3 regions of the Mesorhizobium sp. M1D.F.Ca.ET.043.01.1.1 genome follow, and region 3 is predicted to be linked to each of the others. Evidence: predicted binding sites of a transcription regulator. Region 3 holds the regulator's gene; each other region holds the start of a gene.
What was found. Region 3 encodes LexA, which represses DNA repair genes until DNA is damaged. Its sites were predicted from a motif close to TGTTCNNNNTGTGTTCNG; they were not measured.
Positions count from the first base shown of each region.

Region 1 (9,967 bases), 790 kb from region 3:
CCGCCAAGGTCTTCCATTTCGTGCGCCAGGTGCGGGCGAGCGGCCGCTCGATCCTGTTCATCGGCCACAACATCCACCATGTCTTCGACATCGCCGACCGCTTCGTCGTGCTCGACCGCGGCAAGGTGGCGCTCGCCGCCGACCGCAGCGAGGTCAAGTCGGCCGAAGACCTGATCAACTTCATGGAAGACGTAGCACACCCGGGCGGCTTGCCGGGGCTGCACGAGGCAGGCGGAGCGGAGCAGAGAGCGTGATGAGCAAGGCCATGGAACCCGATCTGCAAACGCCTCTCGGAAGGGCAAGCGGCCAGGCAGGCAAGGAATGGAGCCATCCCTCCGATCACTGGCTGCGCGGCTTCGTGCTTGAAAACCGCGCATCGCTCGGCACGCTGGCCGTGTTCATCGTCATGATGGCGGTGTTCGTGATCGCCAACCCGACGGTCTTCACCACCTGGTATCTCTACAGGTCGGTGCTGACGACGCTTCCCGTCGCGCTGTTCGTGGTTGTGCCGCTGGTCTTCGTCGTCACCTGCGACGAGATCGATTTGTCGTTCCCGGCGACGATGGGTTTTGCGTCCTGGGTCTTCGCGCTTGTGGTGCAGGCCGGCTACGATCCTTTCCTCGGCATTGCCGCGGCGCTGGTCACCGGCACGCTGCTCGGCTTCCTCGTCGGCTCGCTGGTCGTCTATGGCGGGCTGTCGTCGCTGATCGCCACGCTCGGCATGAACTTCCTGCTGCGCGGCCTGATCCAGATCATCAACGAGGGCAAGTCGACGGCGCTGACCAGTCTGGCCGACAGCTGGGCCTACAAGATATTCTCGAGCCAGATCGGGGGCATCCCCGTGCAGATCTTCTGGGCCATCGCCTTCGTCGTGTTCGCCGCGCTGCTTTACAACCGCCATCGCTTCGGCGCGCAGGTGAAGGTCGTCGGCGACAATCCGGACAGCGCCAAGCAGATGGGCATCGACGTCAAGCGCGTCAAAGTCAAGGTGTTCGTCTTCACCGGCATCGGGGCGGCGATCGCCGGCACGTTCTCGGTGATGATCAACTTCACCTGGTGGCCGACGGCCGGCGACGGCTATCTGCTGCCGGTGCTGGCCTCGGTGTTCGTCGGCGGCACGCCGACCTGGGGCGGCATCGGCACGGTGGTCGGCGGCGCGATCGGCGCGGTGACCGTGTCGTTCATCCAGACCGGTGTCGTCGCGGCGGGGCTGAGCGGCTTCTACGTCCAGTTCTTCAATGGGCTGATCATCATCCTGTCGCTGCTCGGCCATAAGTGGAACCAGGCAAGGTATCGGTGAGGGGGCTGCTCAAACCCCGGTGACGAAGCCGTCCAGCACGCGTTTCTGGCCGGCCTTGTCGAAATCGATGGTGAGCTTGTTGCCATCGATCGCCGCAATGTTGCCGTTGCCGAATTTTTGATGGAACACGCGGTCGCCGACGCTGAAGGCCGACGGCGTGTCGGCGACGGATTTGGCGACCAATTCGCCATCGATGGTGCGGCCCTTGACCGAGGTGCGGCCGGCGCCATAGCCGCTATCGGTCTCGCCATAGCCGATGCGCTCGACCTGATGGCCGGAGCGCGTGCCCCAGTTGCGATCGGTCGCCTCGGTGCGGTTGGCCTGCGCGCGCTGCCAGCCGGGCGTCGCATAGGTGTTGGAGAAGCTGCCCGATTTCTCGGCGCCGATATTGTCGAAGCGCGAGGCGCCGTAGGGGTTTTGCCGGCCGCCGCCGCGGCCCGAGGCGAATGAGCCGCCGCCGTAAGGGTTGCCATAACCGCCATAGGAATTGCCGCTGTCGGCGACATCGACATGAGTCTCCGGCAATTCGTCGAGGAAGCGCGACGGGATCGTCGATTGCCACAGACCATGGATGAGGCGGTTGGAGACGAACCAGATGTGCAGGTTCTTCTTGGCCCGCGTCAGGCCGACATAGGCAAGCCGGCGCTCTTCCTCCAGGCCGGAACGGCCGCCTTCGTCCAGCGCGCGCTGATGGGGAAAGAGGCCTTCCTCCCAGCCGGGGAGGAAGACGGTCTCGAATTCGAGACCCTTGGCCGAGTGCAGCGTCATGATCGAGACCGCGTCGAGCGACTCGCCCTGCTCGGCCTCCATGACCAGCGCGACATGCTCGAGGAAGGAGCGCAGCGACTCGTACTCCTCCATGGAGCGGATCAGTTCCTTGAGGTTCTCCAACCGCCCTGGCGCCTCGGCCGAACGGTCGTTCTTCCACATGTCGGTGTAGCCGCTCTCCTCGAGGATGGTCTCGGCGAGCTCGGTGTGGGGCGTGGTCTCCAGCGCCTTCTGCCAGCGTTCGAAGTTGGCGGCGACCTCGCGGAGTGCTGCGCGCGGCTTCGGTTTCAGCTCGTCGCTTTCGGCCAGCGTCGCGGCGGCCTCCAGCATCGGGATACGCATGGCGCGCGCCGTGTCGTGGATCTGGCGGATGGTCGCTTCGCCAAGCCCGCGCTTCGGCACGTTGACGATGCGCTCGAAGGCGAGGTCGTCGCCGCTGTTGGCAACGACGCGGAAGAAGGCCAGCGCGTCGCGGATCTCCAGCCGCTCGTAGAAACGCGGGCCGCCGATGACGCGATAGTTCAAGCCGAGCGTGATGAAACGGTCTTCGAAGGCGCGCATCTGGAAGGACGCGCGGACGAGAATCGCCATGTCGTTGAGGTTGTGCCGATTGCCTTGCCTGTCGGGGCGCTGGTAGGCCTCGATGGTCTCGCCGATGGCGCGCGCCTCTTCCTCGGAATCCCAGGCGGCATGGACATGCACCTTGTCGTCGTCAGGGTCGTCGCGGTCGGTGAACAGCGTCTTGCCGAAACGGCCTTCATTGTAGGCGATCAGATGCGAGGCCGCGCCCAGGATGTGCGCGGTGGAGCGGTAGTTGCGCTCCAGCCGGATGATGGTGGCACCCGGAAAATCCTTGTCGAAGCGCAGGATGTTGTCGACCTCGGCGCCGCGCCAGCCGTAAATCGACTGGTCGTCGTCGCCGACGCAGCAGATATTCACGCTCACGGGCTGTTCCGCGCCTGCCGGCGCGGGCCCTCCGCGGGGGCCTCGCAACGGCTCGGACGCCCGGTCGGGCTTGCGGCCTTCGGCCGAAACATCCCAATCACGGTTGTGCTCTGGTGGATCCTCTTCGGGCGCTGGGGATCTGTATTGGCCTGCCTCGGTTCTGTCGAAAGGCGCAGATTTGGACGCGCTAGGGATTTGCGGGGAACCACTCCTCGGACTGCTGGGCCGCTGCGCCAGCAAGCGAAGCCACATGTATTGCGCGGTGTTGGTGTCCTGGTACTCGTCGACCAGGATGTATTTGAATTTGCGGTGATATTCCTTCAGCACGTCCGGATAGGCGCGGAAGATGCGGATCGGGTGATAGAGCAGATCGCCGAAGTCGCAGGAATTCAGCGTCTGCAGCCGTTCCTGATAGGCCTTGTAGAGCTGACGGCCCTTGCCGTTGCCGAAGCTGCGCGCGTCGCCTTCCGCAATCTCGTCCGGACCGAGGCCCTTGTTCTTCCAGTTGTCGATCATCTGCGCGAACTGCTTGGCCGGCCAGCGCTTGTCGTCCAGCCCTTCGGCCTGGATGATCTGCTTGATCAGCCGCACCACGTCGTCGGTGTCGAGGATGGTGAAATCGGATTTCAGTCCGGCAAGCTCGGCATGGCGGCGCAAGAGCTTGACGCCAATCGAGTGGAAGGTGCCGAGCCACGGCATGCCCTCGACATTGCCTTCGCCGATCAGGATGCCGATACGCTGCTTCATCTCGCGCGCGGCTTTGTTGGTGAAGGTGACGGCGAGAATCTGCGACGGGAAAGCCCTGCCGGTGGCAAGGATGTGGGCGATGCGCGTGGTCAGGACCCGCGTCTTGCCAGTGCCGGCGCCGGCCAGCACCAGAACCGGGCCTTCCGTTGTTTCGACAGCAAGCCGCTGCTCGGGATTGAGGCCTTTCAGATAGTCGGGCGCACTGTTTTGGGCGCTGCGGGCAGCCATGGCGCGCGCGGCAATACCGGACGGGGCCGCGGGCCGCGCATTCGGTTCGTCAAAGAAGGGCATGTCTTCGGAAAAGCCGGACATCGCCCCGAATGTAGTGATTCGGTAGCGAAAGGCCAGAAGTGTCTACGTTTTGTTCCATTTTTGCACCGCCCCGGTTCGCTTGACAGGCGCGGCCGGTGAGGAAAAGCTGCCGGCAGGGCAGGGACGGCATGCCGTTGCCTGGAGAGTCGCCTCAGGCGAGCAACAGTCGAAGGAGTATCGTCTTGGCTGTCACCATCACCTCCCTCGTCCTCTTCCTCATCGGTCTGGTTCTCGGCGGCGGCGGCATCTGGCTGGGGACATTGGGCGGCAGCTGGTACTACGCCATCGCCGGCCTGGTCTTCCTGATCACTGCCTGGCTGCTCGTCAGGCGCAGGTCGACATCGCTATGGCTCTACGCTGCGTTCGTGATCGCCACTCTGTGCTGGGCTGTGTGGGAGATCGGCTTCGACTGGTGGCAGCTCGGTCCGCGCGGCGGCGTCATCGTGCTGATCGCGCTGTGGCTGCTGACGCCATGGGCAAGGCGAGGATTTACCGGCCCCGACGGTCGCGCGCCGCTGATCCTGGCTGTGCTCGCCTCGCTCGCGGTGGCCGGCTATTCGATGACCGCCGACCCCAAGGATATCGGCGGCAGCCTCGGCACGGACAAGGTAACGCCGACTGCCAATCTCGGCGGCGACATGCCGGCCGGCGAATGGCATTTTTACGGCCGCACGCCGCACGGCCAGCGCTATTCGCCGCTCGGCCAGATCACGCCGGAAAACGTCGCCAAGCTGCAGCCGGCCTGGACTTATCGCACCGGCGATGTGAAAGGTCCCGACGACATCGGCGAGACGACCTACCAGGTGACGCCGCTGAAAGTGGGCGATGCGCTGTTCATCTGCACGCCGCACAATTTCGCCATCGCCATCGATGCCGCGAGCGGCAAGGAAAAATGGCGCTACGATCCGAAGATCAAGCTCGACCCCAACCGCCAGCACCAGACCTGCCGCGGCGTGTCCTACTACGCCGACGCCAAGATCGCGGCTGGGCAGCCCTGCGCCGCCCGTGTCTATCTGCCGACGTCCGACGCGCGCCTCATCGCGCTCGACGCGGCGAACGGGCAGGTGTGCCCGTCCTTCGCCGAGGGCGGCACGCTGAACCTGATGACCAATATGCCGTATCCGAAGTCGGGCTATTATTATTCGACCTCGGCGCCGCTTATCGTCGCCGGCAAGATCATCGTCGGCGGCGCGGTCAACGACAATTATTCGACCGAGGAGCCGTCGGGGGTCATCCGTGCCTACGATGCCGGCACAGGCGCGTTGCTGTGGAACTGGGATTCCGGGAATCCGGACCAGACGACGCCGCTGCCGGCCGGGCAAAGCTACACCCACAACTCGCCCAACATGTGGTCGACAGCGAGCGCCGACGAAAAGCTCGGCCTGCTCTACCTGCCGCTCGGCAACCAGACGCCGGACCAGCTCGGCATGGGCCGCAGCGCCAATGTCGAGAAATTCTCCTCCTCGATCACCGCGCTCGACCTCAACACCGGGCAGTTGCGCTGGGTTCGCCAGCTGGTGCATCACGATCTGTGGGACATGGACGTGCCGGCGCAGCCGACGCTCATCGACATCACCTCGGCCAGCGGCGCGGTCGTGCCGGCGCTGGTCGGACCGACCAAGCAGGGCGATCTCTATGTGCTTGACCGGCGCACCGGCGAGCCGATCGTCCCGGTGAAGGAAATGCCGGCGCCGGGCGGCGCGATCGAGGGCGACCATACATCGCCGACGCAGCCGGAATCGGGGCTTTCGTTCAATCCCAAGCCGCTGACGGGCGCCGACATGTGGGGCATCACCATGTTCGACCAGCTGGCATGCCGGATCGCGCTCAGGAAATTGCGCTACGAGGGGCGCTACACGCCGCCCTCGCTGCAGGGCTCGCTGATCTATCCCGGCAATTTCGGCGTCTTCAACTGGGGCGGCGTCGCGGTCGACCCGGTGCGGCAGGTGATGTTCGGCATGCCGACTTATCTCGCCTTCACGTCGAAGCTCATCCCGCGCGCGGACGTGCCGCCGCCGGGCGACAATGCCAAGGGCAGCGAACAGGGGCTCAACCGCAACGAGGGCGCGCCTTACGCCGTGGTGATGGGGCCGTTCCTGTCGCCGCTCGGCCTTCCCTGCCAGGCGCCGCCGTGGGGCTATGTCGCCGGCGTCGACCTCAGGACCGGCCAGATCGCCTACAAGCATCGCAACGGCACCGTCTACGACATGACGCCGCTGCCGCTGCCGTTCAAGGTCGGCGTGCCGGGCATCGGCGGGCCGATGATCACGGCCGGCGGGGTCGCCTTCCTCGGCGCCGCGGTCGACGACTATCTGCGCGCCTACGACCTCACCACAGGTAGGCAGCTCTGGCGGGCAAGGCTGCCGGCGGGCGGGCAGTCGACGCCGATGACCTACACGGTCGCCGACGGCCGCCAGTTCGTGGTCATCGTCGCCGGCGGCCATGGCTCGGTCGGCACCAAGCCGGGCGATTATGTGATGGCCTACACGCTGCCGAAATAGCCGCGTCCGTTCGCAAACCGAGTTGGCTTCTCAGCCAGGCACCTGCCCGAGCACCTGATTGGTGAGGTCGGGTCCGGCGGCCATCACATCGTATTTCTGGACCAGCACCTTCGCCAGCGGATGACTGGACCGCGCGCGTTCCAACCCTATCTTGCGCGTCGGACAGCCGTCGAGGAGAGCCATGACCGAACCTCTCGCAAAGCCCGTCATCACCCAGGCGATGATCGATGCCTATGACGAATACACGCATCTGACGCTCGACCGGCGGCGTTTCATGGAGCAACTGACCACGCTCGCCGGATCGGGCGCCGCGGCCGCGGCGATCGCGCCGATACTGGCGGCGAATTCGGCTAAGGCGGCGATCGTCGCCGAGGACGAACCGCGCGTGAAGGGCGAGGACATCACCTTTCCCGGCAGCAGCGGCGAGATGAAGGCCTACCTGGTCAGGCCGGCAGATCGATCCGGCAAGGTTGGAACTGTCATCGTCATCCATGAGAACCGGGGTCTCAACCCGCATATCCGCGATGTCGCCCGGCGCGTGGCGCTGGAAGGCTTTGTCGCGCTGGCGCCGGATTTCCTGTCGCCGCTCGGCGGCACGCCCGCCGACGAGGACAAGGCGCGCGACATGTTCACCAAGCTCGACCCTGCCCAAGTCGTTGCCGATGGTGTCGCGACGGTCGCCTATCTCAAGGGCTATAAGGACGGCAACGGCAAGGTCGGCGCGGTCGGCTTCTGCTGGGGCGGCGGCACGGTGAACACGCTGGCCGTCAATGCGCCGGACCTCAGCGCCGGCGTCGCCTACTACGGCATGCAGCCGAAGGCCGAGGACGTGCCGAAGATCAAGGCGGCGCTGCTGTTGCACTATGCCGGGCTGGACGAGCGCATCGACGCCGGCATCGATGCCTACAAGAAGGCGCTCGATGCCGCGCATGTCGAGTACACCGTCTATGTCTATGACGGCGTCAACCATGCCTTCAACAACGACACCTCGGCCGCCCGCTACGACAAGAAGGCCGCGGATCTCGCCTGGGGAAGGACGATCGCGTTTCTGAAAGAGAAACTGGTGTGACTGAGCGACTTAGGCATCGGTCGCGGGCTTGTGCATGGCGACGCCCGCCACGACCAGCGCGATGCCGAGGCAATCGGTGAGGCTCGGAACCTGCCGCAATATGACGACGCCGATCAGCGTCGCGGTGAGCGGCAGGAGCGAGAGCATCAAGGCGAAGCTCGCGCGGGGCAGCCGCGCCATGGCGAGCTGGTCACAGATATAGGGGATCACCGACGAGCAGATGCCGACGCCGATGGCGGCGATCAGCAGTTGCGGGGCCGAAAAGGCCGGCAACGCCTCGCTGAAGCCGATGGGCAACACGACCAGGAAGGCGATCGCCATGGCCGTGCCGAGGCCGGCAATGCCTATTCCGGTCTGGGCCATGCGGTGGCCCAGCACGATGTAGCCGACGAACAGCGCGCCGTTGAGAAAGGCCCAGAACAGGCCGATCGGATCGCTGGACCATTTGATGTCGATCAGCAGCAAGGTGCCGGCGACGGCGACGGCGAGCGCCGCGACATTGCGCCGGCTCCTGAGGCCGACGAGCGCGACGCCGATGGTGCCGACGAATTCGATCGCAGCGACCAGCGAGATCGGCAGCCGGTCGAGGGCCAGATAGAAGGCGCAGTTCATCACCGCCAGGCAGGCGCCGAGGGCCAACAGAAGCAGGCGGGCCGAGCGGTCGGCGCGCGCGAAGACCGTCCATGGCCTGGTAAGCGGCGCGAAGACGAGCGCGGCCGTGGCGATGCGCAGCCAAGCCATGCCGAGCACGCCGACCTGGGCGAACAAAAGCACGGCGAAGGCCGGCCCAAGATAGTGGAAGATCGCGCTGACGCAGAACCAGACATGCGGCGGCAGCGCATTGGCCAGCCCGGCGAGGGCAGGGCGCGCGGCGTCGGCGTCGCCAGCGGTCCGGTTTGTCGTGCGAACTAGCGCTTTGGAATTCATTTGATCATTATCGCAGGCGAACTTTATAGTTCATATGATCGATAAATGGCTTTGATGGCCGTTTACTTTCTGAAGAAAGAGAATTCTCTTGAAACGCCTTCGAAACGAAAATCCGGCGCTGGATGCGGCGGACCTGAAAATCCTGCGGTTGCTGGAAAAGGATGCGCGTACCAGCACGGCTGAGCTGGCGCGTGCCGTCGGGCTCTCCGCGCCGAGCGTTGCCGAGCGCATCCGCAAGTTGCAGGAAAACGGTGTGATCGAGGCCTATACGGTGAGGATCAATCCGGCGGCGCTCGGCATGAAGCTTTCGGCTTGGCTGCGGATCCGGCCGGTGCCCGGGCAACTCGCCGTCGTAACCGATGTCATCCGCGAGTTGCCGGAAATCGCGCAATGCGACCGGGTGACCGGCGAGGACTGCTTCATCGCGCTGGCGCATGTCGGCTCGGTCATCGAACTGGAGCGGGTGATCGACAGGATCATTCCCTATGCGATGACCAACACCGCCATCATCCAGTCGTCGCCGGTAGAGCCGCGCTCGCCGCTTCGCGGTCTAAGGGAGCGCTGAGGGCTCGGTGTGACCGCGCTTAATGCGCGCCTGCTTGAGAATCGCGCGCCAGCGGATCATGTCGAAGGGAATGGGCTCGTTGTTGTTGGCGATGTGAAAAATCTCGTTGTTGACGTTCTTCAGCGATCGCCAGAAATCATAGTCGGTGATGCGTGGATCGGCCGCCAACCGCTCCACTTCGATCTTGATGTCGGTTTTCATGCACTGTCCTCGCACCGCATTCCGCCTGCCGCCCGCGCGTAAACCCGGTGCGGCGGTTTTCGAACGCGCCACTGAGTCGTTCAACGGACTCAAGTGAGTTGTTCACGTTAAAACCTTGGTAAGGTTAACGCGGGCGTCCGGGTGCTTCAAGCGCCCTTGCGTTTGATGCCGATCGAACGGCCGGCACGCTCCGGCATCGGCAGCGCGGCGTGGATGGCGCGCATGGCTTCAACCTTTGCCATCACATCGGCCGGGAAGGGGGCGACCTTCGGACCGGCCATATCGACATGCAGCGAGAGCGATTCGGATGTGGCGGCCAGCCAGCCGTCGACGTGGCGGATTTCCTGATAGGCCCTCAGCCGCTTCTCGTCATGGTCGATGAGCTGGAACGAGACGTTCACTTTATGATCGAGGTGAAGCTCTTGCACGTAGCAGACATGGATTTCCGCCGTGTAGATGGTGAGGCGGCGCTCCTTGGCATAGTTCGGCCCCATGCCCATCAATTCGAAGGCTTCGTCCGAGCAGCGGTCGAACAGCACGTTGTAGTAGGCCATGTTGAGATGGCCGTTATAGTCGATCCAATCTTTCTCGATCGCCATCGGGCCGGAAATGATCGGTGCGGGAATTGGCAT
Region 1 covers NZ_CP034444.1:5,989,733-5,999,699, forward strand. Annotated here, with positions in the region: gene EJ067_RS28660 (ATP-binding cassette domain-containing protein) at 1-254, shown strand, start outside; gene EJ067_RS28665 (ABC transporter permease) at 254-1,300, shown strand; gene EJ067_RS28670 (UvrD-helicase domain-containing protein) at 1,310-4,072, opposite strand; gene EJ067_RS28675 (glucose/quinate/shikimate family membrane-bound PQQ-dependent dehydrogenase) at 4,255-6,573, shown strand; gene EJ067_RS34760 (hypothetical protein) at 6,604-6,756, opposite strand; gene EJ067_RS28680 (dienelactone hydrolase family protein) at 6,755-7,642, shown strand; gene EJ067_RS28685 (EamA family transporter) at 7,652-8,569, opposite strand; gene EJ067_RS28690 (Lrp/AsnC family transcriptional regulator) at 8,658-9,134, shown strand; gene EJ067_RS28695 (hypothetical protein) at 9,120-9,335, opposite strand; gene EJ067_RS28700 (thioesterase family protein) at 9,482-9,967, opposite strand.
Region 1: the regulator LexA is predicted to act here: its motif matches at 4,123-4,140, upstream of EJ067_RS28670 (UvrD-helicase domain-containing protein).

Region 2 (9,967 bases), 100 kb from region 3:
ATGGCGCCGTCGCGCAGCGAGACGTTCTCGTCCGGCACCACGAGGTTGGCGTCGATGGCGCGCTGGCTGCCGAGGCCGTCGCAGGTCGGGCAGGCGCCGAACGGATTGTTGAAGGAGAACAGCCGTGGCTCGATCTCGGGAATGGTGAAGCCCGAGACCGGACAGGCGAATTTCTCCGAGAACATGATGCGCTCATGCGTCTCGTTCTTCGACTTGTTGACCGAGTCCTCGCCCGTCTGGCTGGCGTCGAGCGGCCTGTCGGCAAACTCGGCCACGGCAAGGCCCTCGGCGAGCTTCAGCGCGGTTTCCATCGAATCCGCAAGCCGCGTCGCCAGATCGCCGCGCACGACGATGCGGTCGACGACGACGTCGATGTCGTGCTTGTACTTCTTGTCCAGCGCCGGCACGTCGGCGATCTCGTAGAAGACGCCGTCGACCTTGACGCGCTGGAAGCCCTTCTTCTGCAGTTCCAGCAGTTCCTTGCGGTACTCGCCCTTGCGGCCGCGCACGATCGGCGCCAGCAAATAGAGGCGCGTGCCTTCGTCAAGCGCCAGCACCCGGTCGACCATCTGGCTGACGGTCTGGCTCTCGATCGGCAGGCCGGTGGCCGGCGAATAGGGAATGCCGACGCGCGCGAACAGCAGGCGCATGTAGTCGTAGATCTCGGTGACGGTGCCGACCGTCGAACGCGGGTTGCGCGAGGTCGTCTTCTGCTCGATCGAGATGGCGGGCGACAGGCCGTCGATCTGGTCGACGTCCGGCTTCTGCATCATTTCCAGGAACTGGCGGGCATAGGCCGACAGGCTTTCGACGTAACGGCGCTGGCCCTCGGCATAGATGGTGTCGAAGGCGAGCGACGACTTGCCGGAACCCGACAGCCCGGTCATGACGATCAGGCTGTCGCGCGGCAGGTCGAGATCGACGTTCTTGAGATTGTGTTCGCGGGCTCCGCGAATGGAAAGGTATTTTTGGTCGGCCATCGCCGGTCGCCGCCTCAGGTCTGGAATTTTCTGGATTGGGCGGGTTTGTCCCGGCCATCCCCTATGTAGGTAGTTTCGCCGCCGCGTCGAGAGACGCCACGATCTCGACGGAAGTTGCCAAGTACGGGTTTAACCGTCTTTCGCGCGAACGGGCAAGCGTAAAGAACAAAGGCCGAACACGCTCCTGACAAAGCGCTGTGGAAACAATGATCGCAAAAGCCGCTCCGGCCGATCGGCGAAAGGCATTCGACTTACCTGGACGTAACCTCCGAACGATCACATTTTTCGGTAACCGGCTATTCGACGGTTGACGCCGGCGACTCACGGGAGCAGTCTCGAAACGTCAACCGAAGCCGGCCGTCTTTCGATGGCCTCGTCACCCAAAGGTGGCCTGCGAGACGCCGTAGGCGATAGCGATTTGCGCTTCGAACGACATTGTCGCAACGGACCCAGGAGCGGAGCATGACGCCACCGGACAGTCCCTTGAGGCTCCACGCGTTGATGGAGCCGCGGCAGGCATAAGTGCCAGGACAGGCGCGAGCGCCAGTCCGACAAACCGTGACTTGTCGAATCCGTACAATCAGAGACCATAGTCGGATCGTCGGCTGAATGCCGCGTAGCATCCGAAACAGAACGCCGGCAGTCCACTCCCGGCTAAAGTTGGGTTTCAGATCCATGAAAGCCCCGTCCACCTGCGGAAGCAGCGGCGGGGCTTGAATTTTGAGGGACTGAGGATTTTCTTTCTCGACCTTGCAGCCGTTAGGCTCGCCGATCAGCGGTTGGGAGGCCTGATGCCGCCCGTTGCCATGTCGATGGTTATGCTGCCGGAAATCCTGACATCGGTATCGCCGATCTTGAACGTGCCGTTGCCGCCGGCCGGAAGAGCGTCGTCAGGCTCGGGCTGCGGCGCGGGCTTGGCGATACGGTAGTCGCCGCTGACGCCTGGAAGCTTCCGCGCCGAACCGTCGTCGCCAAAGGCTGCGGTGCTGCCGATCATGGCGCCGGCGAGAGCGGCGAGGGCGATGCGCAAATGTCTGGACTGCCGGTGCGTCGTCATTCGCCAACTATAGAGACGCGCCGGGAGCGAGGCCAGACACGGCGGCAATCAAATTGCCGCGCGTCTTCCATTCACCTCAGGCCACCTTCTTGCGCGTGTCGTAAACATGGTCGACGAGGCCCCAGGCCTTGGCCTCCGCGGCGGTCATGAAATAGTCGCGGTCGAGCGTGCGCTCGACCTCTTCGTAGCTGCGGCCGCAGTGCCTGGCATAGAGCTCCGTCATATGGCGCTTGGTGCGCAGAATGTCCTCGGCATGGCGCTGGATGTCGGAGGCCTGGCCCTGGAAGCCGCCGAGCGGCTGATGCAGCACGATCCTGGTGTTGGGCAGCGCGATGCGCCGCCCCGGCGAGCCGGCCATCAGCAGGAAAGAAGCCATCGAGGCGGCAAAGCCCATGCACACCGTCGACACCGGGCAGGAGATGTATTGCATCGTGTCGTAGATGGCGAAGCCGCTGGTCATCACGCCGCCCGGCGAGTTGATGTAGATCGATATCTCCTTGTCGGGATGGTCCGATTCCAGCGACAAAAGCTGCGCGCAGACCAGCGCCGACACGCCGTCATTGATCTCGCCGTTGATGAAGACGATGCGCTCGCGCAGCAGCCGCGAGAAAATGTCGAAGGCGCGTTCGCCGCGGCTCGACTGCTCGATCACCATCGGCACCAGATTGGCAAGGGCGCTCATGAGCCAGGTCTCCTCGGTTGTCGTCGGTCAAGCCGCGCGCAGCATCATGCAGGGCGCATTGGCGGCCGTCGGGTTCTTGCGCGCATCGAGCCAAAGCCCGCAGCCGGCGCCAGAAACGGCGATGACAGGCTGCGCGACCGGCGCGAAGCCGTCATGGACGATGCTGAGATGCGTGCCGCCGGAGGCCGTGCGCGCAAGCTTGAAGGTGACGACGCTATCGAATGCCGGCAGATGGTCGGCATCTTCGCCACTTGGCTGCTCGCGCCAGGAATAGCGCAGCAGCTTGCCGGGCTCGGCCTCGAGTACTTCGCACTCGATCGGTGCGTCCGGTCCGGCAAAGGCGAAGCGCTTGCCGGTTTCCGGCTTCATGTCGTTCGGCATCATCCAGGCCGCGAGCAGTTCGGGCTCGGTCAGCGCCCGCCAGACCCTTTCCGGTGGATCGGGAAGCTCGCACTCGAAGCTGAGCGGCGCATCGGCCGCCGCCGGGTGTTTCTTTGCCGTCATTGGTCCATTTCCCTCAGAACCGTCTTCAACCTCTCGATGCGCTCCGGCCAGAAGGCGCGGTAGCGTTCGATCCAGCCAAGCAGCGGATCGAGGCCTTGCGGGTCGGCGCGGTAGTAGGCATTGCGGCCGGCGCGACGCTCGACCACGAGGCCGGCGCCGCGCAGCACGGCAAGGTGCTGCGAGACGGCGGGCTGCGATACGCTCATGCCGGCGCGGAGCTCGGACACGCTCATCTCGCTTGCCGCGAGCCGTTCATAGACCGCGCGCCGTGTCGGATCGGCCAGGGCCCGGAAAATCTCTGCTTCGATCATGCACAAAGCATAAGTCGACACTTATTGGTTTGGCAAGTCTCGTTTTATGATGTCCAGCGTCTCACCGGCTCCGCGGCTCCGTCGAAGGTTGCCTCGAAGACAGGCGATGCAAGCACGGCATGAATGTGAAGCGTGCCGGGACCAACGTTACGGAAGCCATGCCTGCGTTGTGCGGGAATGATCAGCGACTGTCCGGTAGTGAGCACGGCATGCCGGTCGTCGATCCACATTTCGGCTTCACCGGCAATCACCGTCAGAACTTCCTCGACTGAGTGCCTATGCGTCGGCGCGCCCATGCCGGGCGCCACCCACTGCTCGAATATGCAAAGCTCGGCTGCGCCGTTGGCGGCGGCTGTGTGCATGCGGGTTTCCACTCCGGTCCGCCAATTTTCGCGCGGCTGATCCTCATGCTTGACGATGTCCACCGAGATACCCCCTTTGTTTCCTGCGCAGGAATACTACCTGTTGCTGACATTCCTTGACAGAAACAATGGTCCGGACTAGAACGAAAAGAGAACAAAAACCTTGTGGGAAAAGCCAGCCTTTGCAGGCATGGGCGACCTGCAGGCTGTAAGGTGAGCGACTTGAAATTTGTTTCGGATGAGCGCGGAGAAGTACGATGGCGGGTAGCGTCAACAAGGTCATTCTGGTCGGCAACCTCGGAGCGGACCCTGAAATCCGCCGCCTGAATTCGGGCGATCCGGTCGTCAACATCCGCATCGCCACGTCGGAAAGCTGGCGCGACAAGAATTCCGGCGAGCGCAAGGAAAAGACCGAGTGGCACAATGTCGTCATCTTCAACGACCAGCTAGCCAAAGTGGCCGAGCAGTATTTGAAGAAGGGCATGAAGGTCTATGTCGAAGGCCAGCTGCAGACACGCAAATGGCAGGACCAGACCGGCAATGACCGCTACACGACCGAGGTCGTGCTGCAGAAGTTCCGCGGCGAGTTGCAGATGCTCGACGCGCGCGGCGAGGGTGGCGGCCAGGTCGGCAGCTATGCCGGCGGCGGCAACAGCCGCGGTTCCGATTTCGGCCAGTCCGGCCCGAACGAAGGTTTCAGCCGCGGCGGCGGTGGCGGTTCCAGGGGCGGTGGCGGCGGTTCGTCGCGCGAGCTGGACGACGAGATTCCGTTCTAAGCCTTTCGAGACGATCGGTTGAGGGAAAGGCGCGATGTCGCCAGGACCATTGCTGACGGCGCCTCCTCCCATTCTATGGCATGCGTTCGCCGCCGTCGCCGCATTGGCGATAGGCGGGACGCAGCTTGCGCTGCCGAAGGGCACGGCGCGCCACCGCGTGCTGGGCTATGTCTGGGCGGCCCTGATGCTGGTCATCGCCGTCTCGAGCTTCTGGATCCAGCAGATCCGCCTGATCGGGCCGTTCAGCCCGATCCATATCCTGTCTATCCTGGTGATTGTCACCGCGCCGCTGGCGGTATGGTATGCGCACACCCATAAGGTGGCCGCGCATCGCAGCGCCATGATAAAGCTCTATCTGTTCGCGCTGGTCGGCGCCGGCATCTTCACCCTGCTGCCCGGCCGCATCATGCACGCCGTCGTGTTCGGTCAGTAGGGCAGTATCGCAAGGAAGATCATCGTGAAAGCACGCGTCAAATGGGTCGAGGAACGCACCTTTGTCGGCGAGTCCGGCAGCGGTCACAAGGTCGTGCTGGGCACGGCGCATGGGCCGGAGGGCCGGACGCCGGGGCCGAGCCCGATGGAGCTGGTGCTGATCGGCACCGGCGGCTGCTCGGCCTATGACGTCGTCCATATCCTGGAAAAAGGCCGCGAGGCGGTCGAGGACTGCGTGGTCGAGCTCGACGCCGATCGCGCCGAGACCGAGCCGCGCGTCTTCACCCGCATCCACATGCATTTCATCGTCAAGGGCCGATCCCTGTCGCGCGACAAGGTGAAACGCGCGATCGACCTGTCGATCGAGAAATACTGCTCGGCCACAGCCATGATGGCGAAGACCGCGACGGTCACGCATGATTTCGAAGTGGTCGATACGGCGGTGAAGTAGAGCAGTAGGAAGAGGCGTCCTAGTGCGTTTCACCGTTTCACGGAAACGGCGAAACGCCCTATCTCCTTGTTTTTACGCAATTCCGGACGGAAAACCGCTCACACTTTTCCTGGAATTGCTCTAGGCGGCCATAAGCGCCCTGACGCCATCGGCGACGAACTGCACGGCCAACGCCGCCAGGATCACGCCAAGCAGCCGGGTCAGGATCGAGCGGCCGGTCTGGCCGAGGATGCGGTCGATGCGCTCGGCGAGCACGAAGACCAGATAGGTGAGGACGAGGCAGATCGCGATGATGCCGACCAGCGCGGCTTGAGCGCCAAAACCCTCGAAATGTCCCGACAGCAGCACGGTCGCCGAAATCGCGCCGGGGCCGGCGATCAGTGGGATCGCCAGCGGGAAGGCGGCGATGTTGTGGATCATGTCCTTGGTGATGGCGACGTCGCCTATCTTCTCCTTGCGGTCCTGACGCCGCTCGAACACCATCTCGAAGGCGATGAAGAAGAGCAGGAAGCCGCCGGCGACGCGGAAGGCCGGCAACGTGATGCCGAACACCGACAGGATCGAGGCGCCGGCGACGGCGAACAGCGCCATCACCAGGAAGCCGATCACCGAGGCGCGCACCGAGACCTGCTGGCGCTCCTCGCGGTTCATGCCGCGCGTCACGGCAAGGAAGAGCGGCGCCAACCCCGGCGGGTCGATGGTCACCAGGATGGTGACGAAGGCGTTGAACAGGCTGTCGAAGCTCGGCATCGGTGGTCCCCTCCCGCCGGGCGACGCCCTAGCTCTTCAATTGGTAGAGCAAAGCGGGAGCGGTGGGAACAGCCGGAAGGGGATTTCAGCCGGATAGAGCGGGATGCAGGTCAATAGAAAAGTCGGCATCCCGCTCTATCTGTTTATTTAGCCGCATTTCTGCGACGCCAAGTGATTCCACTTGGCTGCAAATACTCAGTCCGCTTTGCCGCAATAGGCCTCGAGCCGGTAGCCGTCAGGGTCGATGACGAACGCCGCATAGTAGTTGTCGCCATAGGCGGCGCGCAGGCCGGGCTGGCCGTTGTCCTTGCCGCCTTCGCGCAGCGCCGCCGCATGGAACGCGTCGACGCTGGCGCGCGTGGGCGCCGCGAAGCAAAAATGCAGGCCGGAGTCTCTATCCGCCGGCACGGGTTTGCCGGCGTCATTGACCCAGTAGCGCGCCGCTTCCTTGCCATAGCCCAGCGAGCCCGGCGATTGGCTGAGGCAGGTGTAGCCGAGAGGCTTGAGCGCTGCATCGAAGAATCGCTTCGAGGCGTCGCTGTCTTGAACGCCGATCGAGATGTGGTCGAACATCGTTTTCTCCGTCGTTACAACAGGTTGGTTGATCAGGCTGGAGTCGCGCGGCGGGCCAGGAACTCTACCTCGGTGCGCCAGGTCGCGCCGCCATCATGCGAACGTTCGCCCAGCCAGCGGAACGAACTTTCGGTGATGCGCGAGAAGCTCCAGCGCACCGAGGAACCGCTGCCGTCGGCGCCGATCTGGACGATCGTGTCGCCCTCGGCGCGGCTGAGCTGCCGGCTGTAATACTGGTTGCGGGGATCGCTCCAGAAGATGTGCCAGGCGTCCGCGCCGGGGTCGTAGACGCGCAGCGTCGTGCCGTAGAAGGTCCATGGCCCGAGCGATGGCGAGGGACCGGCATCGCGTGCGGGCAGGATCCACACGTCCTGAACCGCCTTGCCTTCCAGGACCCAGCCGAAATGCACCTCGCCACGTCCGGTCAGCTTGGTGCCGTCCTCCAAGGTGCGCGTGGCCTCGAACGTCCAGGCGCCGATGAAGCGGCCGTAAAGTTTCAATTTGTCGGCGAGGTCCGCATCGGGACCGTCGCTGCGCAAGGCTTCGGCAAAGGGATCGGTCATGGTTGCTGCCTCGTTTGTCAGGAGAGGACAAGCAATAGGGGCATGGCGGGTTCTGCGCTTGGGAAAAATTGCTATCTTTCGGCGATGACGACGACCGCGAAAAACCTTGCCTCGGGATCTGGCTGGCAGGTGTCGGACGTAATCTGCACCGCCGGCGCCGGCGACAGGCCGTTCGAGGAACAGCACCGTATTTTCTGCGTCGCCGCGGTGACCAGCGGTACGTTCCGCTACCGCACGCGCCAGGGCTCAGCGATGCTTGCTCCCGGCGCCATCCTGCTCGGCAATCCCGGCACTTGCTATGAGTGCGGGCACGAGCACGGCACCGGCGACCGCTGCCTCTCCTTCCATTTTTCTTCCCCCTATATGGAGCGCCTGGTCGCGGATGTACCGGGCGCGAAGCGGCTTGGCTTCGCCGGTCCACGGCTGCCGCCCTTGGCGGCCCTGGCGCCATTGCTGGCGCAAGCGGAGGCAGCGCGGGAAACAGCCGACAGCGAGGCGTTCGAGGAATTTGGACTGCGCATCGCCGGCGCGGTGGTCGCGGCTGCGGCGGATTCGTCCGAGATTGCCCGGACACCCAGCCGGCGCGACCAGAAACGCGTTGCCGAGGCGGTGCGCCTGATAGAGCTCAATGCCGAGCGGCCGCTGTCGCTCAGCGAACTCGCCGACGGCACGGCGACCAGCCCATATCATTTCCTGCGCACGTTCCGGCAGGTCGTCGGCATGACGCCCTACCAATTCCTGTTGAGGACCAGGCTGCACCACGCCGCGGTGCGGCTGCGCACGTCGGACGAGGCGATCTCGACAATCGCTTTCGATGCCGGCTTCAACGACCTGTCGACCTTCAACCGCCGGTTCAAGCGCGAGATGGGAGAGGCGCCCGGCATCTATCGCGCCAAACGGACGGGCGGATGCAGACGTCAGCCAAAGCCGTTCGACACAGCCGGCCTTGACTGACAAGGGCGAAATGCAGCTCGGCCATATCGTCGCAATCAGCGGTATCCATTTGAAATTACCGTCGAAATTGTCTCTGGAAAAGTGCCGTCGCCATTGGAGTTTCTACCCGGCTTCCTATATAAGCAGCCAGTGATTCCCGACTGGATTGTGACCTGATTTGACCGACCAGAAGACACCGCGCGGGCCGGAGGGCGGCCCCACCGGCATCGAGCCGATTTCGATCATCGAGGAGATGCAGCGCTCCTATCTCGATTACGCCATGAGCGTGATCGTCAGCCGCGCGCTGCCCGACGTGCGCGACGGCCTGAAGCCTGTGCACCGCCGCATCCTCTATGCCTCGCACGAGAGCGGCTACCACTGGAACCGCAAATATGTGAAGTCGGCGCGCCCGGTCGCCGACGTGATGGGTAAATACCATCCGCATGGCGACGCCTCGATTTACGACGCGCTGGTACGCATGGCGCAGGACTGGTCGCTGCGCGTGCCGCTGATCGACGGTCAGGGCAATTTCGGCTCGATCGACGGCGATCCGCCGGCGGCGATGCGATACACCGAGTCCCGGCTGACCAAGGTCGCGCACGAGTTGCTGGAAGACATCGACAAGGAAACCGTCGATTTCCAGGACACTTACGACGCTTCAGGCAGCGAACCGAAGGTGTTGCCGGCGCGCTTCCCGAACCTGCTCGTCAACGGCTCGGGCGGCATCGCCGTCGGCATGGCCACCAACATCCCGCCGCACAACCTGGCCGAGGTCTGCAACGGTGCCATCGCCATCATCGACAATCCGGCGATCGACCTGCCGTCGCTGATGGAAATCGTGCCCGGTCCGGATTTCCCGACCGGCGGCATCGTGCTTGGCCGTTCCGGCATCTACAACGCCTATTCGACGGGCCGCGGCTCGATCGTCATGCGCGGCCGCGTCAACATCGAGGCGCGCGGCAACGACCGTGAATCGATCATCATCACCGAGATTCCCTATCAGGTGAACAAGGCGGCGATGATCGAGAAGATGGCGGAACTGGTGCGCGAGAAGCGCATCGAGGGCATTTCCGACATCCGCGACGAGAGCGATCGCCAGGGCTACCGCGTCGTCGTCGAACTGAAGCGCGAGGCCGTTGCCGACGTCATCCTCAACCAGCTTTACCGCTTCACGCCGCTGCAGACCTCGTTCGGCGCCAACATGGTGGCGCTGAACGGCGGCAAGCCGGAAGTGCTGACGCTGATCGACATGCTGAAGGCCTTCGTCGGCTTCCGCGAGGAGGTGATCAGCCGGCGCACGAAGTACCTTTTGCGCAAGGCGCGCGAGAGAGCCCATGTGCTGGTCGGTCTTGCGATCGCGGTCGCTAACATCGACGAGGTGATCAAGCTGATCCGCACCGCCCCCGATCCGCAGACGGCGCGCGAGCAGTTGATGGAGCGGCGCTGGCCATCCCACGACGTCGCTCCGCTGATCCAGCTGATCGACGATCCGCGTCACCGCATCAACGAGGACGGCACCTACAATCTCTCGGAAGAGCAGGCCCGCGCCATCCTCGATCTGCGCCTGCAGCGCCTGACCGCGCTCGGCCGCGA
Region 2 covers NZ_CP034444.1:6,674,255-6,684,221, forward strand. Annotated here, with positions in the region: gene uvrA (excinuclease ABC subunit UvrA) at 1-980, opposite strand, end outside; gene EJ067_RS32105 (hypothetical protein) at 1,753-1,977, opposite strand; gene EJ067_RS32110 (ATP-dependent Clp protease proteolytic subunit) at 2,114-2,719, opposite strand; gene EJ067_RS32115 (SRPBCC domain-containing protein) at 2,747-3,223, opposite strand; gene EJ067_RS32120 (metalloregulator ArsR/SmtB family transcription factor) at 3,220-3,534, opposite strand; gene EJ067_RS32125 (cupin domain-containing protein) at 3,579-3,896, opposite strand; gene EJ067_RS32130 (single-stranded DNA-binding protein) at 4,154-4,672, shown strand; gene EJ067_RS32135 (DUF2306 domain-containing protein) at 4,707-5,105, shown strand; gene EJ067_RS32140 (OsmC family protein) at 5,130-5,555, shown strand; gene EJ067_RS32145 (MarC family protein) at 5,676-6,305, opposite strand; gene EJ067_RS32150 (VOC family protein) at 6,501-6,878, opposite strand; gene EJ067_RS32155 (hypothetical protein) at 6,911-7,441, opposite strand; gene EJ067_RS32160 (AraC family transcriptional regulator) at 7,526-8,395, shown strand; gene gyrA (DNA gyrase subunit A) at 8,553-9,967, shown strand, end outside.
Region 2: the regulator LexA is predicted to act here: its motif matches at 4,036-4,053, upstream of EJ067_RS32130 (single-stranded DNA-binding protein).

Region 3 (9,967 bases):
TATGTCAGGCCGGAGAACCTGGCGCGTCAGCTGGAAGCCCTGTTTGTCGACACCGGCATGCGCGCCTGGCAGAAAGCGGGCTTCGCCGAGATAGCCAGGCGCATGGCGACCGAGAGGCCCTCCGGCGAAATCGCCGCCGAGGTGGTGATGGGGTGTATTAGGAAGGGAGTAGTGAGTAGTGAGTAGAGAGTGCGCGGCATTCACTGTGTCAGCGCCACTACTCACTACTCCCTATTCACTACTCACTCATCTCTTTGCAATCGGCACGTAGTCCCGTTCCGTTGCGCCGGTGTAGAGCTGGCGAGGGCGGCCAATCTTCTGGTGCGGATCCTCGATCATTTCCTTCCACTGCGCGATCCAGCCGACGGTGCGGGCAACCGCGAACAGCACCGTGAACATGGTGGTGGGGAAGCCCAGCGCCTTCAGCGTGATGCCGGAATAGAAGTCGACATTGGGATAGAGCTTCTTGGCGATGAAATACTCGTCGGTCAGTGCGATCTTCTCCAGCTCCATCGCGATGTCGAGCAGCGGATCATCCTTGATGCCGAGCTCGCCCAGCACCTCATGCGCCGTCTTCTGCATGATCTTGGCGCGCGGATCGTAGTTCTTGTAGACGCGGTGGCCGAAACCCATCAGGCGGAACGGATCGTTCTTATCCTTGGCGCGGGCGATGAACTCCGGGATGTGGTCGACATGGCCGATCTCGCCCAGCATGTTGAGCGCCGCCTCGTTGGCGCCGCCATGCGCCGGACCCCACAGGCAGGCGATGCCGGCGGCGATGCAGGCGAACGGATTGGCGCCCGAAGAACCTGCAAGCCGAACGGTCGATGTCGACGCGTTCTGCTCGTGGTCGGCGTGCAGGATGAAGATGCGCTCCATGGCGCGCGCCAGCACCGGATTGATCTTGTACTCCTCGCACGGCACGGCAAAGCACATGTGCAGGAAGTTCGCCGCGAAGCCCAGATCGTTCTTCGGGTAAATGAAAGGCTGGCCGATGTGGTATTTATAGGCCATCGCCGCGATCGTCGGCATCTTGGCGATCAGGCGCATCGAGGCGACCATGCGCTGGTAGGGATCAGAGATGTCTGTCGAGTCATGATAGAAGGCCGACAGCGCGCCGACCACGCCGCACATGACGGCCATCGGATGCGCGTCGCGCCGGAAGCCGGTGAAGAAGCGCGACATCTGCTCATGCACCATGGTGTGGCGCGTCACGCGGTAGTCGAAGTCGTCCTTCTGCGCCTTGGTCGGCAATTCGCCGTAGAGCAGGAGGTAGCAGACCTCGAGGAAGTCGCCATGCTCGGCAAGCTGGTCGATCGGGTAGCCGCGATGAAGCAAGATGCCGGCGTCGCCGTCGATGAAGGTGATCGCCGACTCGCAGCTCGCCGTCGAGGTGAAGCCTGGATCGTAGGTGAACGCCCCGGTGGTGCTGTAAAGCGCGCCGATGTCGATGACGTCAGGCCCGGTCGAGCCGCTTCGCACCTTCAATTCGTGGGTCTTGCCGGCGAGTTCGAGCTTGGCGGTCGACTCATGCGCCTTGCCGCCCGATTCCAGTTTTGTCGCAGCTTCGCTCATTCTCAAACTCCTTTATGTTTCCTCATGCCGGCAAGGCAATTCCTGCAAACGACACGTCGAAATCACCGGAATGCGCGAACTTACCACCGCATTTTAGGAGGTGCGTGCCTGATTGGGCCAAGGCCTAATGTTGCACTGCGAAACACACCTTTCAATGCCAATCTTTTTGGGCCAGTTCGCTCCTAATCGATTTGATCTCCAATCCGCGCCAGGGCCTCCTCGCGTCCCAACACGGCAAGCACGTCGAAGACGCCAGGCGAGGTGCTGCGGCCGGTGAGCGCGGCTCTCAGCGGTTGCGCCACGGCGCCAAGCTTGTGTCCGCCGGCCTGGGCAAAGTCACGAATTGCGGCTTCCGCGGCCGCGGCGCTCCATTCGCCGGAAACCGCGGCGAGCGCGGCATGAGCACCGCGCAAAGTGGCGCGCGCCTCACCGCCGAGCAACCCAGCGGCCTTCTCGTCGAGCTGCAGGGGGCGTTTTGCGAACAGGAAGGCGGCTCCATCCACGAGTTCGACCAGCGTCTTCGCCCGCTCCTTGAGGCCGGGCATGGCGGCCAGCAGTTGCGCCTTGCGCCTGTCGTCGAGCTTTGCCGCGAGCGCCGGGCCTCCTTCGAGATGGGGCAAGGTGGCGACGAACACGTCGACGAGGGCCTTGTCGTCCATCTGGCGCATATGCACGCCGTTGAGCGCCTCGAGCTTGGCGAAGTCGAAACGCGCGGCGCCCTTGTTGACGTCGCCGATATCGAACCAGGAGATCATGTCCTTGATCGACATCACCTCGTCGTCGCCATGGCTCCAGCCGAGCCTCGCCAGATAGTTGAGCAGGGCCTCCGGCAGATAGCCCATCGCGCGATAGGCCTCGACGCCGAGCGCGCCGTGGCGCTTCGACAGCTTGGCGCCGTCGGCGCCGTGGATCAGCGGGATGTGCGACATCGACGGCACGGTCCAGCCCATGGCGTTGTAGATCACGGTCTGGCGCGCGGCGTTGGTCAGATGGTCGTCGCCACGGATAATGTGGGTGACGCCCATGTCATGGTCGTCGACGACCACGGCATGCATGTAGGTCGGGTTGCCGTCCGAGCGCAGGATGATGAAGTCGTCGAGATCCTTGTTCGGAAAGCGCACCTCGCCCTGCACGCGGTCATGCACGATCGTCTCGCCTTCGGTCGGCGCCTTGACGCGGATCGCCCCCTTGACGCCGGCAGGCGCCCCGGACGGATCGCGGTCGCGCCATTGGCCGTTGTAGCGCGGCGGCATGCCCTTGGCCCGCGCCGCCTCGCGCATGGCATCGAGTTCCGCCGGCGTCTCGTAGGCGTAATAGGCCTTGCGCAGGCGCACGAGCTCCTCGGCGACCTCGCGGTGGCGCGGGGCGCGCTCGAACTGGGAGACGGCGTCGCCGTCCCAGGAAAGGCCAAGCCAGGTCAGTCCTTCCAGGATGGCGGCTGTCGCAGCCTCGGTGGAGCGCTCGCGATCGGTGTCCTCGATGCGCAGCAGCATCGTGCCGCCGGTGTGCCTGGCGTAGAGCCAGTTGAACAGCGCCGTCCGCGCCCCGCCGATGTGCAGGTAGCCGGTGGGCGAGGGGGCAAAGCGGGTGACGACCTTGTCGGACATGGAACTCTCGAAGAAGCACTGAAACGGGCGTGATTGCGCGGGCTTTCGCGCAGGTGGCGTTCATGTAGCATAGGAGGTCTGGGGCGCAAGGGGCAGACCCGATGGCTGGACGTGGCCGGGGCGAGGAGGAGGGCGAAGGGACGACGGCTGGCGTCAGCGAGCGCTTGCTGTTTGCCGGCGCCGTGCCTGCCGAAGCGATGCCGGTCCTGCTCCCGGAGCGGCACCTGCCTGTGGACGTTCCATCGCCCGACGGCACCCCCGCCCGCCCGACGTCTCCGCCGGCAGCCATCGACCGGATCCGCCGACAGTTCCGCGGCGCTTCGTTTTCCGTGTTTCGCCGGAGCGTCGCCGTCGCGGCCGCTACCGAACTCGACCGCGGCGTCGGCTTCCTGCTGGTGCCGGTGTTCCTGGCCGCCGGCGTGATCCTCTATTTTTCCTTGAATGCCGAGCCGGACCTCTACAGGCCGCTGGCGGCGGCAGCGCTGATGGCTGTCTGCGTGGCGGTCTCGCGCTCTTGGCCGAAGACGCATCTCGTCTTCATGGCGGCGCTGTTTTGCGCCTTGGGCTTCGTCGCCGCGAAGGTCGAGACATGGCGCGTCGCAACACCTATGCTCGGCTCCGAAATCCAGACGCGGCTGACCGGGCGCGTCGTCGTCGCCGAGGAGATGGCCAATGGCCGGGTGCGGCTGACCATCGATCTCGTGTCGACCGCGCATCCGACGCTGCGCTACGCGCCGGACCGCGTCAGGCTCTCGGCTCGCAGGATGCCGCCGGACATGAAGGCTGGATCGCTGGTGACGGGCTATGCGCGGCTTTTGCCGCCGACAGGCCCGGTCCGCCCCGAGAGTTATGATTTTTCCTTCGACAGCTATTTTTCCGGCATCGGCGGCAGCGGCTTTTTCCTAGGCGATCCGAAAGTCCTTCCGGCAACCGCCCCGCCGGCAGAGACGAGCATCGCCTCGGCGATCGAAAACGCGCGCGAGAACATCGCCGATCACATCAGAAGCACCGTCGGCGGACCCGAAGGCGAAATCGCCGCGGCGTTGATTGTCGGCGTTCGCGCCGGCATTCCCGAAGACATCAACGAAGCGATGCGGCGCACCGGCATCTATCACATCATCTCAATCTCCGGCCTGCACATGGCGCTGGTCGCCGGCACGATCATGTTCCTGCTGCGCGGCGCCTTTGCGCTGTTTCCGGATTTCTCGTCGCGCCGGCCGGTGAAGAAATACGCCGCGGCGATCGCGCTTGCCTCGATCGCCGCTTACCTCGTCATCTCCGGCATCGTGGTGGCGGCCGAGCGGAGCTTCATCATGCTCGCCGTGATGCTGGTCGCCGTGCTCTTCGACCGCGCGGCGCTGACGATGCGCAATTTGGCGATCTCGGCCATCGCCGTCATCCTTGTCTCGCCGCACGAAGTGGTCGGTCCGAGCTTCCAGATGTCCTTCGCGGCCACCGCCGCCCTGGTCGGCGCCTATGCCGGCTTTGCCGACTATCGCGCCGGCAAAGCGACCGTGCCGCCGGCAAAGCGCTCCTTCCTCGGGTTCTTGTCGCGAAAACTGGCGATTGGCGTGGGTGGCGCCGCCGTAACCTCGCTCATCGCGGGCAGCGCGACACTACTGTTTGCGATCTGGCACTTCCAGCGCGTCTCGCCGCTCAGTCTGCTCGCCAATCTGGCGGTGATGCCGATCGTTTCGCTGATCGTCATGCCGTTCGCCGTGCTGAGCGCGTTGGCGATGCCGTTCGGTTTCGACGGTCCGTTCCTCTACGTGATGGGCAAGGGCCTGACTGCGACGATTGCCATTTCGGTATGGATTTCCGAGCGCTCGCCCGTCGATGCCGTGGGATTGATCTCGATCCAATCGGTGCTGCTGGCGACGATCGCGCTGGTCATCGCGACCATGGCCACCACCTGGCTCAGATTGGCAGCCGTGCCGTTCGCGCTTGCTGCTCTGCTCACCATTCCGCATGTCCGCACGCCGGATGTGTTGATCTCGGAGGACGCGCATCTGGTGGCAATGCCGATCGGCGGCGGCGAGCTCGCTATCAACCGCGAACGCTCCAACGAGTTCACCATCGACAACTGGAAGCGCGCGCTGAAAGCCGAGGAAATCGTGCCGCCGGAGACATTCGCCAAAGGCGCGCTGGATATCGCAGATCCCGTCGACCTGCCGCCGGGATCGCCATTCTATTGCACCGGCGATCTCTGCATCGGCCGGCATCCGTCCGGCGCGATCGTCGCGTTGGCGGAAAATCGCAACAGCGCCAGGCCGGCCTGCGGCTATGCCGACCTCATTGTCATCAACGACGCCACGGCCTACAATCCTTGCCGCGATCCACGCATTCTTGTCGTCACCAAACGCCAACTTGCTCGCCATGGAAGCGCTGCCGTCTTCTTCGATCCGCAATCGGCGACGGCGCAACCTGTCATTCAATACGCCGTCGAGAAGCCCTATCGCCCCTGGCACGAACAGCGGAGCTACTCGCGCGAGGCGAGGGGCCTGGCGCCTTACAAGCGGCCCGAAAAGCCAGAGGCAAAGCCACAGCCGCTCAGTAGCGGCGAATGAGTCCGACTAGCTTGCCCTGCACCTTGACCCTGTCCGGCCCGAAGATGCGGGTCTCATAGGCGGGATTGGCGGCCTCGAGCGCGATCGAGGCACCCTTGCGGCGGAAGCGCTTCAGCGTCGCTTCCTCGTCGTCGACGAGGGCCACCACGATTTCACCCGGGCTTGCCGTGTTGGCGTTGCGGATGATGACCGTATCGCCGTCGAAGATACCGGCCTCGATCATCGAGTCGCCTTTGACTTCCAGGGCATAATGCTCGCCGCCCGCGATCATGTCCGGCGGCACTGTGATCGAATGCGTCTGATGCTGGATGGCATCGATCGGCACACCGGCGGCGATGCGACCCATGACCGGAATGGATACGGCCGAAACGACGTCGTCATCATTGCTGGGCGTAGGCGTGCGCGAGGGCGCCGCAGGCTTGATCTGCCGGCCGAGATTGCCTTGGCCGCCCTGGATGACGCTTGGCGAGAATTTCTTCGCCGCATTGAGGCCGGGCGCGATCGAATCGGGCAGCCTCAGGACTTCCAGGGCACGCGCCCGGTTCGGCAGCCGGCGAATGAAACCGCGCTCTTCCAGCGCCGTGATCAGGCGATGGATGCCCGACTTCGAGGCAAGGTCGAGCGCTTCCTTCATCTCGTCGAAAGACGGCGGAATGCCGCTTTCCTTGAGCCGTTCATGGATGAACATCAGGAGTTCATGTTGTTTGCGCGTCAGCATGGCGGCCCCCATGGGTTCTGAAACCAGAATCAGAAAAACAAACCCAGAACAAACACTATCTGTTCCAGTTGTGTTCCGCAACCGTTTAAAGTTTAGTGAATGTGTTGACGTTTTGTTCAGCGTAACATCAGAACGCTGCATTCGGCGCCGGCTTCCGCCGCCGGGGCGAAGGGCTCGCGCACGATCAGGCCGTTGGCGTCGGCGAGCGTCCTCAGCATCGAGGAATCCTGGATGCCGAACGGTGTCGCGACCAGCCGTCCGGCCTCCTCGCGCACGACGGCGCGCACATAGTCCTGCCTGAGATCGTTGGCGCGCATCGCGGCGGCCAACCGGGCGGCGCGGATGTCCTGTCGGTAGTTGCGGCCACCCAGCCGCGCCAGAAGCGGCTTCAGGAACAATTGCGAGCAGACAAGGCTCGCCACCGGATTGCCGGGCAGGCCGATGCAGCGGATGTTGCCTAGGCGGCCAAACATCAACGGTTTGCCGGGGCGCATGGCGATCTTCCAGAAATCGAGCTGCATGCCTTCGCCGGTCAGCACGTCGTGGATGAGGTCGTGGTCGCCGACCGAGGCGCCGCCGAGGGTGACGATGATATCGGCGCCGGCTGAGACCGCTTTCCTAACCAGAGCCGCGATTGCGTCCTGCCGGTCGGCGGCGATGCCGAGGTCGAGCGCGCGCGCCCCGACCGACTGGGCCGCGGCTGCGACGCCATAGGCATTGGACGAGATGATCTGGTCCGGGCCGAGCGCGCTGCCGGGCGGCAGCAATTCGTCGCCCGTGGCGATGATGGCCACCAGCGGCTGCCGCACCACGGTGAGGCTCGGATGGTTGGCCGACGCCGCCAGCGAGAGCGCCGCAGGATCGAGCTGGCGGCCTTTTTCGAGGAGCAGGTCGCCCTGGCCAAAATCGAGCCCGCGGCGACGGACGTTGCGTGCTTCCGCCGTCGGCTCGGTCACCTCGATCCGGCCGCGGCCGAGGTCGCGGACATTCTCCTGGATGACCACGGTGTCGGCGCCTTCGGGGAGCGGCGCGCCGGTGAAGATGCGCACCGCTTCGCCATTGCCGACGGAGCCGGCAAAGCCGCGTCCTGCGGGCGCCATGCCGATCACCGAGAGGCGCGCCGGAGCCGAAGCCACGTCCGCGGCGCGGGCGGCATAGCCGTCCATGGCCGAAGCGTTGAAGGGCGGCTGGGTGCGCAGCGCCACCATGGGTTCGGCCAGAACGCGGCCGGCGGCGTCAGCCAGCGGAACGCTTTCGCCAGGCAGCGCGGTTGCGCCATCCAACAGGCGCTCGAGCGCTTCGGCGACCGGAACCAGCGCCATCTTAAGAACCTGCTCCATGTTTGGCGGCTTTGTAGTCGCCCGACTTGCCGCCGGTCTTCTCGACCAGCCTGATGCCGGAAATCACCATGGCGCGGTCCGCCGCCTTGGCCATGTCATAGATGGTGAGGCAGGCGACCGACGCCGCGGTCAGCGCCTCCATCTCCACCCCGGTCTTGCCGGTGACGCGAGCAAGCGCGGTGACCCTCAGGCCGGGCAGCGCCGGGTCGGGCTCGATATCGACCGCAACCTTGGTGAGAAGCAGCGGATGGCAGAGCGGAACAAGCTCATGCGTCTTCTTGGCGGCCATGATGCCGGCGATGCGCGCCGTGCCAAGCACGTCGCCCTTCTTGGCGTCGCCGGCCAGGATCATCTCCAGCGTTTCCGCCCGCATGGAAACAAAACCTTCGGCGATTGCCGTGCGCGTCGTCTCGGCCTTGTCGCCGACATCGACCATGTTGGCTTCGCCCTTGGCGCCGAGATGGGTAAGCGCAGGCATCCTCAAACGGCCTTAGAACGACGTGCGTCCACTTGGACGCACAAAGCACGCTCTAACACTTTGAATCTATGCATCGTGCTCTCCGAAAATCGGAGTCGATTTTCGGGCCGATGCATCGGCCGGAGCCTTGCCCGTCAGCAGAAGCGCGGTCGCGGCGGCCACGTCGGCCTGCCGCATCAGGCTCTCGCCAACGAGGAAGGTGCCGATCTTGCTCTTCTCCAGCCGGCGGCAGTCCTGATGGGTGAAGATGCCGCTTTCGCTGACCAGTAGCCGGTCGGCCGGCACCATGGCGGCAAGCCGCTCCGAAACGTCGAGGCTGGTCTCGAAGGTCCGCAAATCGCGGTTGTTGATGCCGATCAGCCGTGACGAGAGCATGAGCGCGCGCTCCATCTCCTTCTCGTCATGCACCTCGACCAGCGCGTCCATGCCGAGCTCGAAGGCCGTTGCCTCGAGCTCGCCGGCCAGAGCGTCGTCGACGCTTGCCATGATGATGAGGATCGCGTCCGCGCCCCAGGCCCGCGCCTCGTGGACCTGGTACGGGTCGAAGAGGAAATCCTTGCGCAGGGCGGGCAGGCCGACGGCGGCGCGCGCGGCTGTCAGAAAGCCCGGCGCGCCCTGGAAGGACGGGGCGTCGGTCAGCACCGAGAGGCAGGCCGCTCCGCCTTGCTGGTAGGCCCTGGCGAGCGCCGGCGGATCGAAGTCGGCGCGGATCAAACCCTTGGAGGGGCTGGCCTTCTTGATCTCGGCGATCAGCGCGAAGCCGCCGGCCTTCCGCCTGGCCTCGAGGGCCGCAAGGAAGCCGCGCGGCGGTTCTGCATCCTTCGCCTTCGCCTTGACCTCGGCAAGCGGCGCGCTGAGCTTCGCCGCGGCGATCTCTTCGCGCTTGTAGGCTTCGATCTTGCGCAGGATGTCGGACAAGGTTCTAACCGTTCGAAATCTCGATGAGCTTGTCGAGCACCGCAAGCGCCCGGCCGCTGTCGATGGCTTGCGCGGCGGCCCCAATGCCGTCGGCGAGCGTCGTCGCCTTGCCGGCCACCACCAGCCCGGCGCCGGCGTTCATCAGCACGGTGTCGCGATAGGCGCCGGCATCGCCGCGCAGCATATCGCGCAATGCCTTGGCATTGTAGGCCGCATCGCCGCCGCGCAGCTCTTCCTTGCTGTGGCGCTTCAGCCCCACCGCTTCCGGGGTGAGCGTGAAGCTGTGGATTTCACCGCCGGCAAGCTCAGCCACCTGCGTTTCGCCGGTGGTGGTGATCTCGTCATAACCGTCGCCATGCACGACCCAGGCGTGATCGGCCCCGAGTGCTTTCAGTGTCTCGGCCACCGGCATGATCCATTCCGGCAGGAAGACGCCGACCATCTGGCGGCTGACGCCGGCCGGGTTGGACAGCGGTCCAAGCAGGTTGAAGATCGTGCGGGTGCCGAGCTCGCCGCGGATCGGTCCGACATGCTTCATCGCCGGATGATGCGCCGGCGCGAACATGAAGCCGACTCCGGCCTCGTGGATGCAGCGGCCGATCGTCTCCGGCGGAATGTCGATCTTGACGCCGAGCGCCATCAGCACGTCGGCGGAGCCGGTCAGCGAGGACAGGCCGCGATTGCCGTGCTTGGCGACCGGAACGCCCGCCGCCGCGATGACGAAGGCCGAGGCGGTCGAGATGTTGACCGAGTGCGAGTTGTCG
Region 3 covers NZ_CP034444.1:6,775,293-6,785,259, forward strand. Annotated here, with positions in the region: gene lpxB (lipid-A-disaccharide synthase) at 1-186, shown strand, start outside; gene gltA (citrate synthase) at 247-1,575, opposite strand; gene gltX (glutamate--tRNA ligase) at 1,758-3,182, opposite strand; gene EJ067_RS32700 (ComEC/Rec2 family competence protein) at 3,284-5,749, shown strand; gene lexA (transcriptional repressor LexA) at 5,733-6,467, opposite strand; gene glp (gephyrin-like molybdotransferase Glp) at 6,584-7,789, opposite strand; gene moaC (cyclic pyranopterin monophosphate synthase MoaC) at 7,791-8,285, opposite strand; gene trpC (indole-3-glycerol phosphate synthase TrpC) at 8,352-9,203, opposite strand; gene trpD (anthranilate phosphoribosyltransferase) at 9,208-9,967, opposite strand, start outside.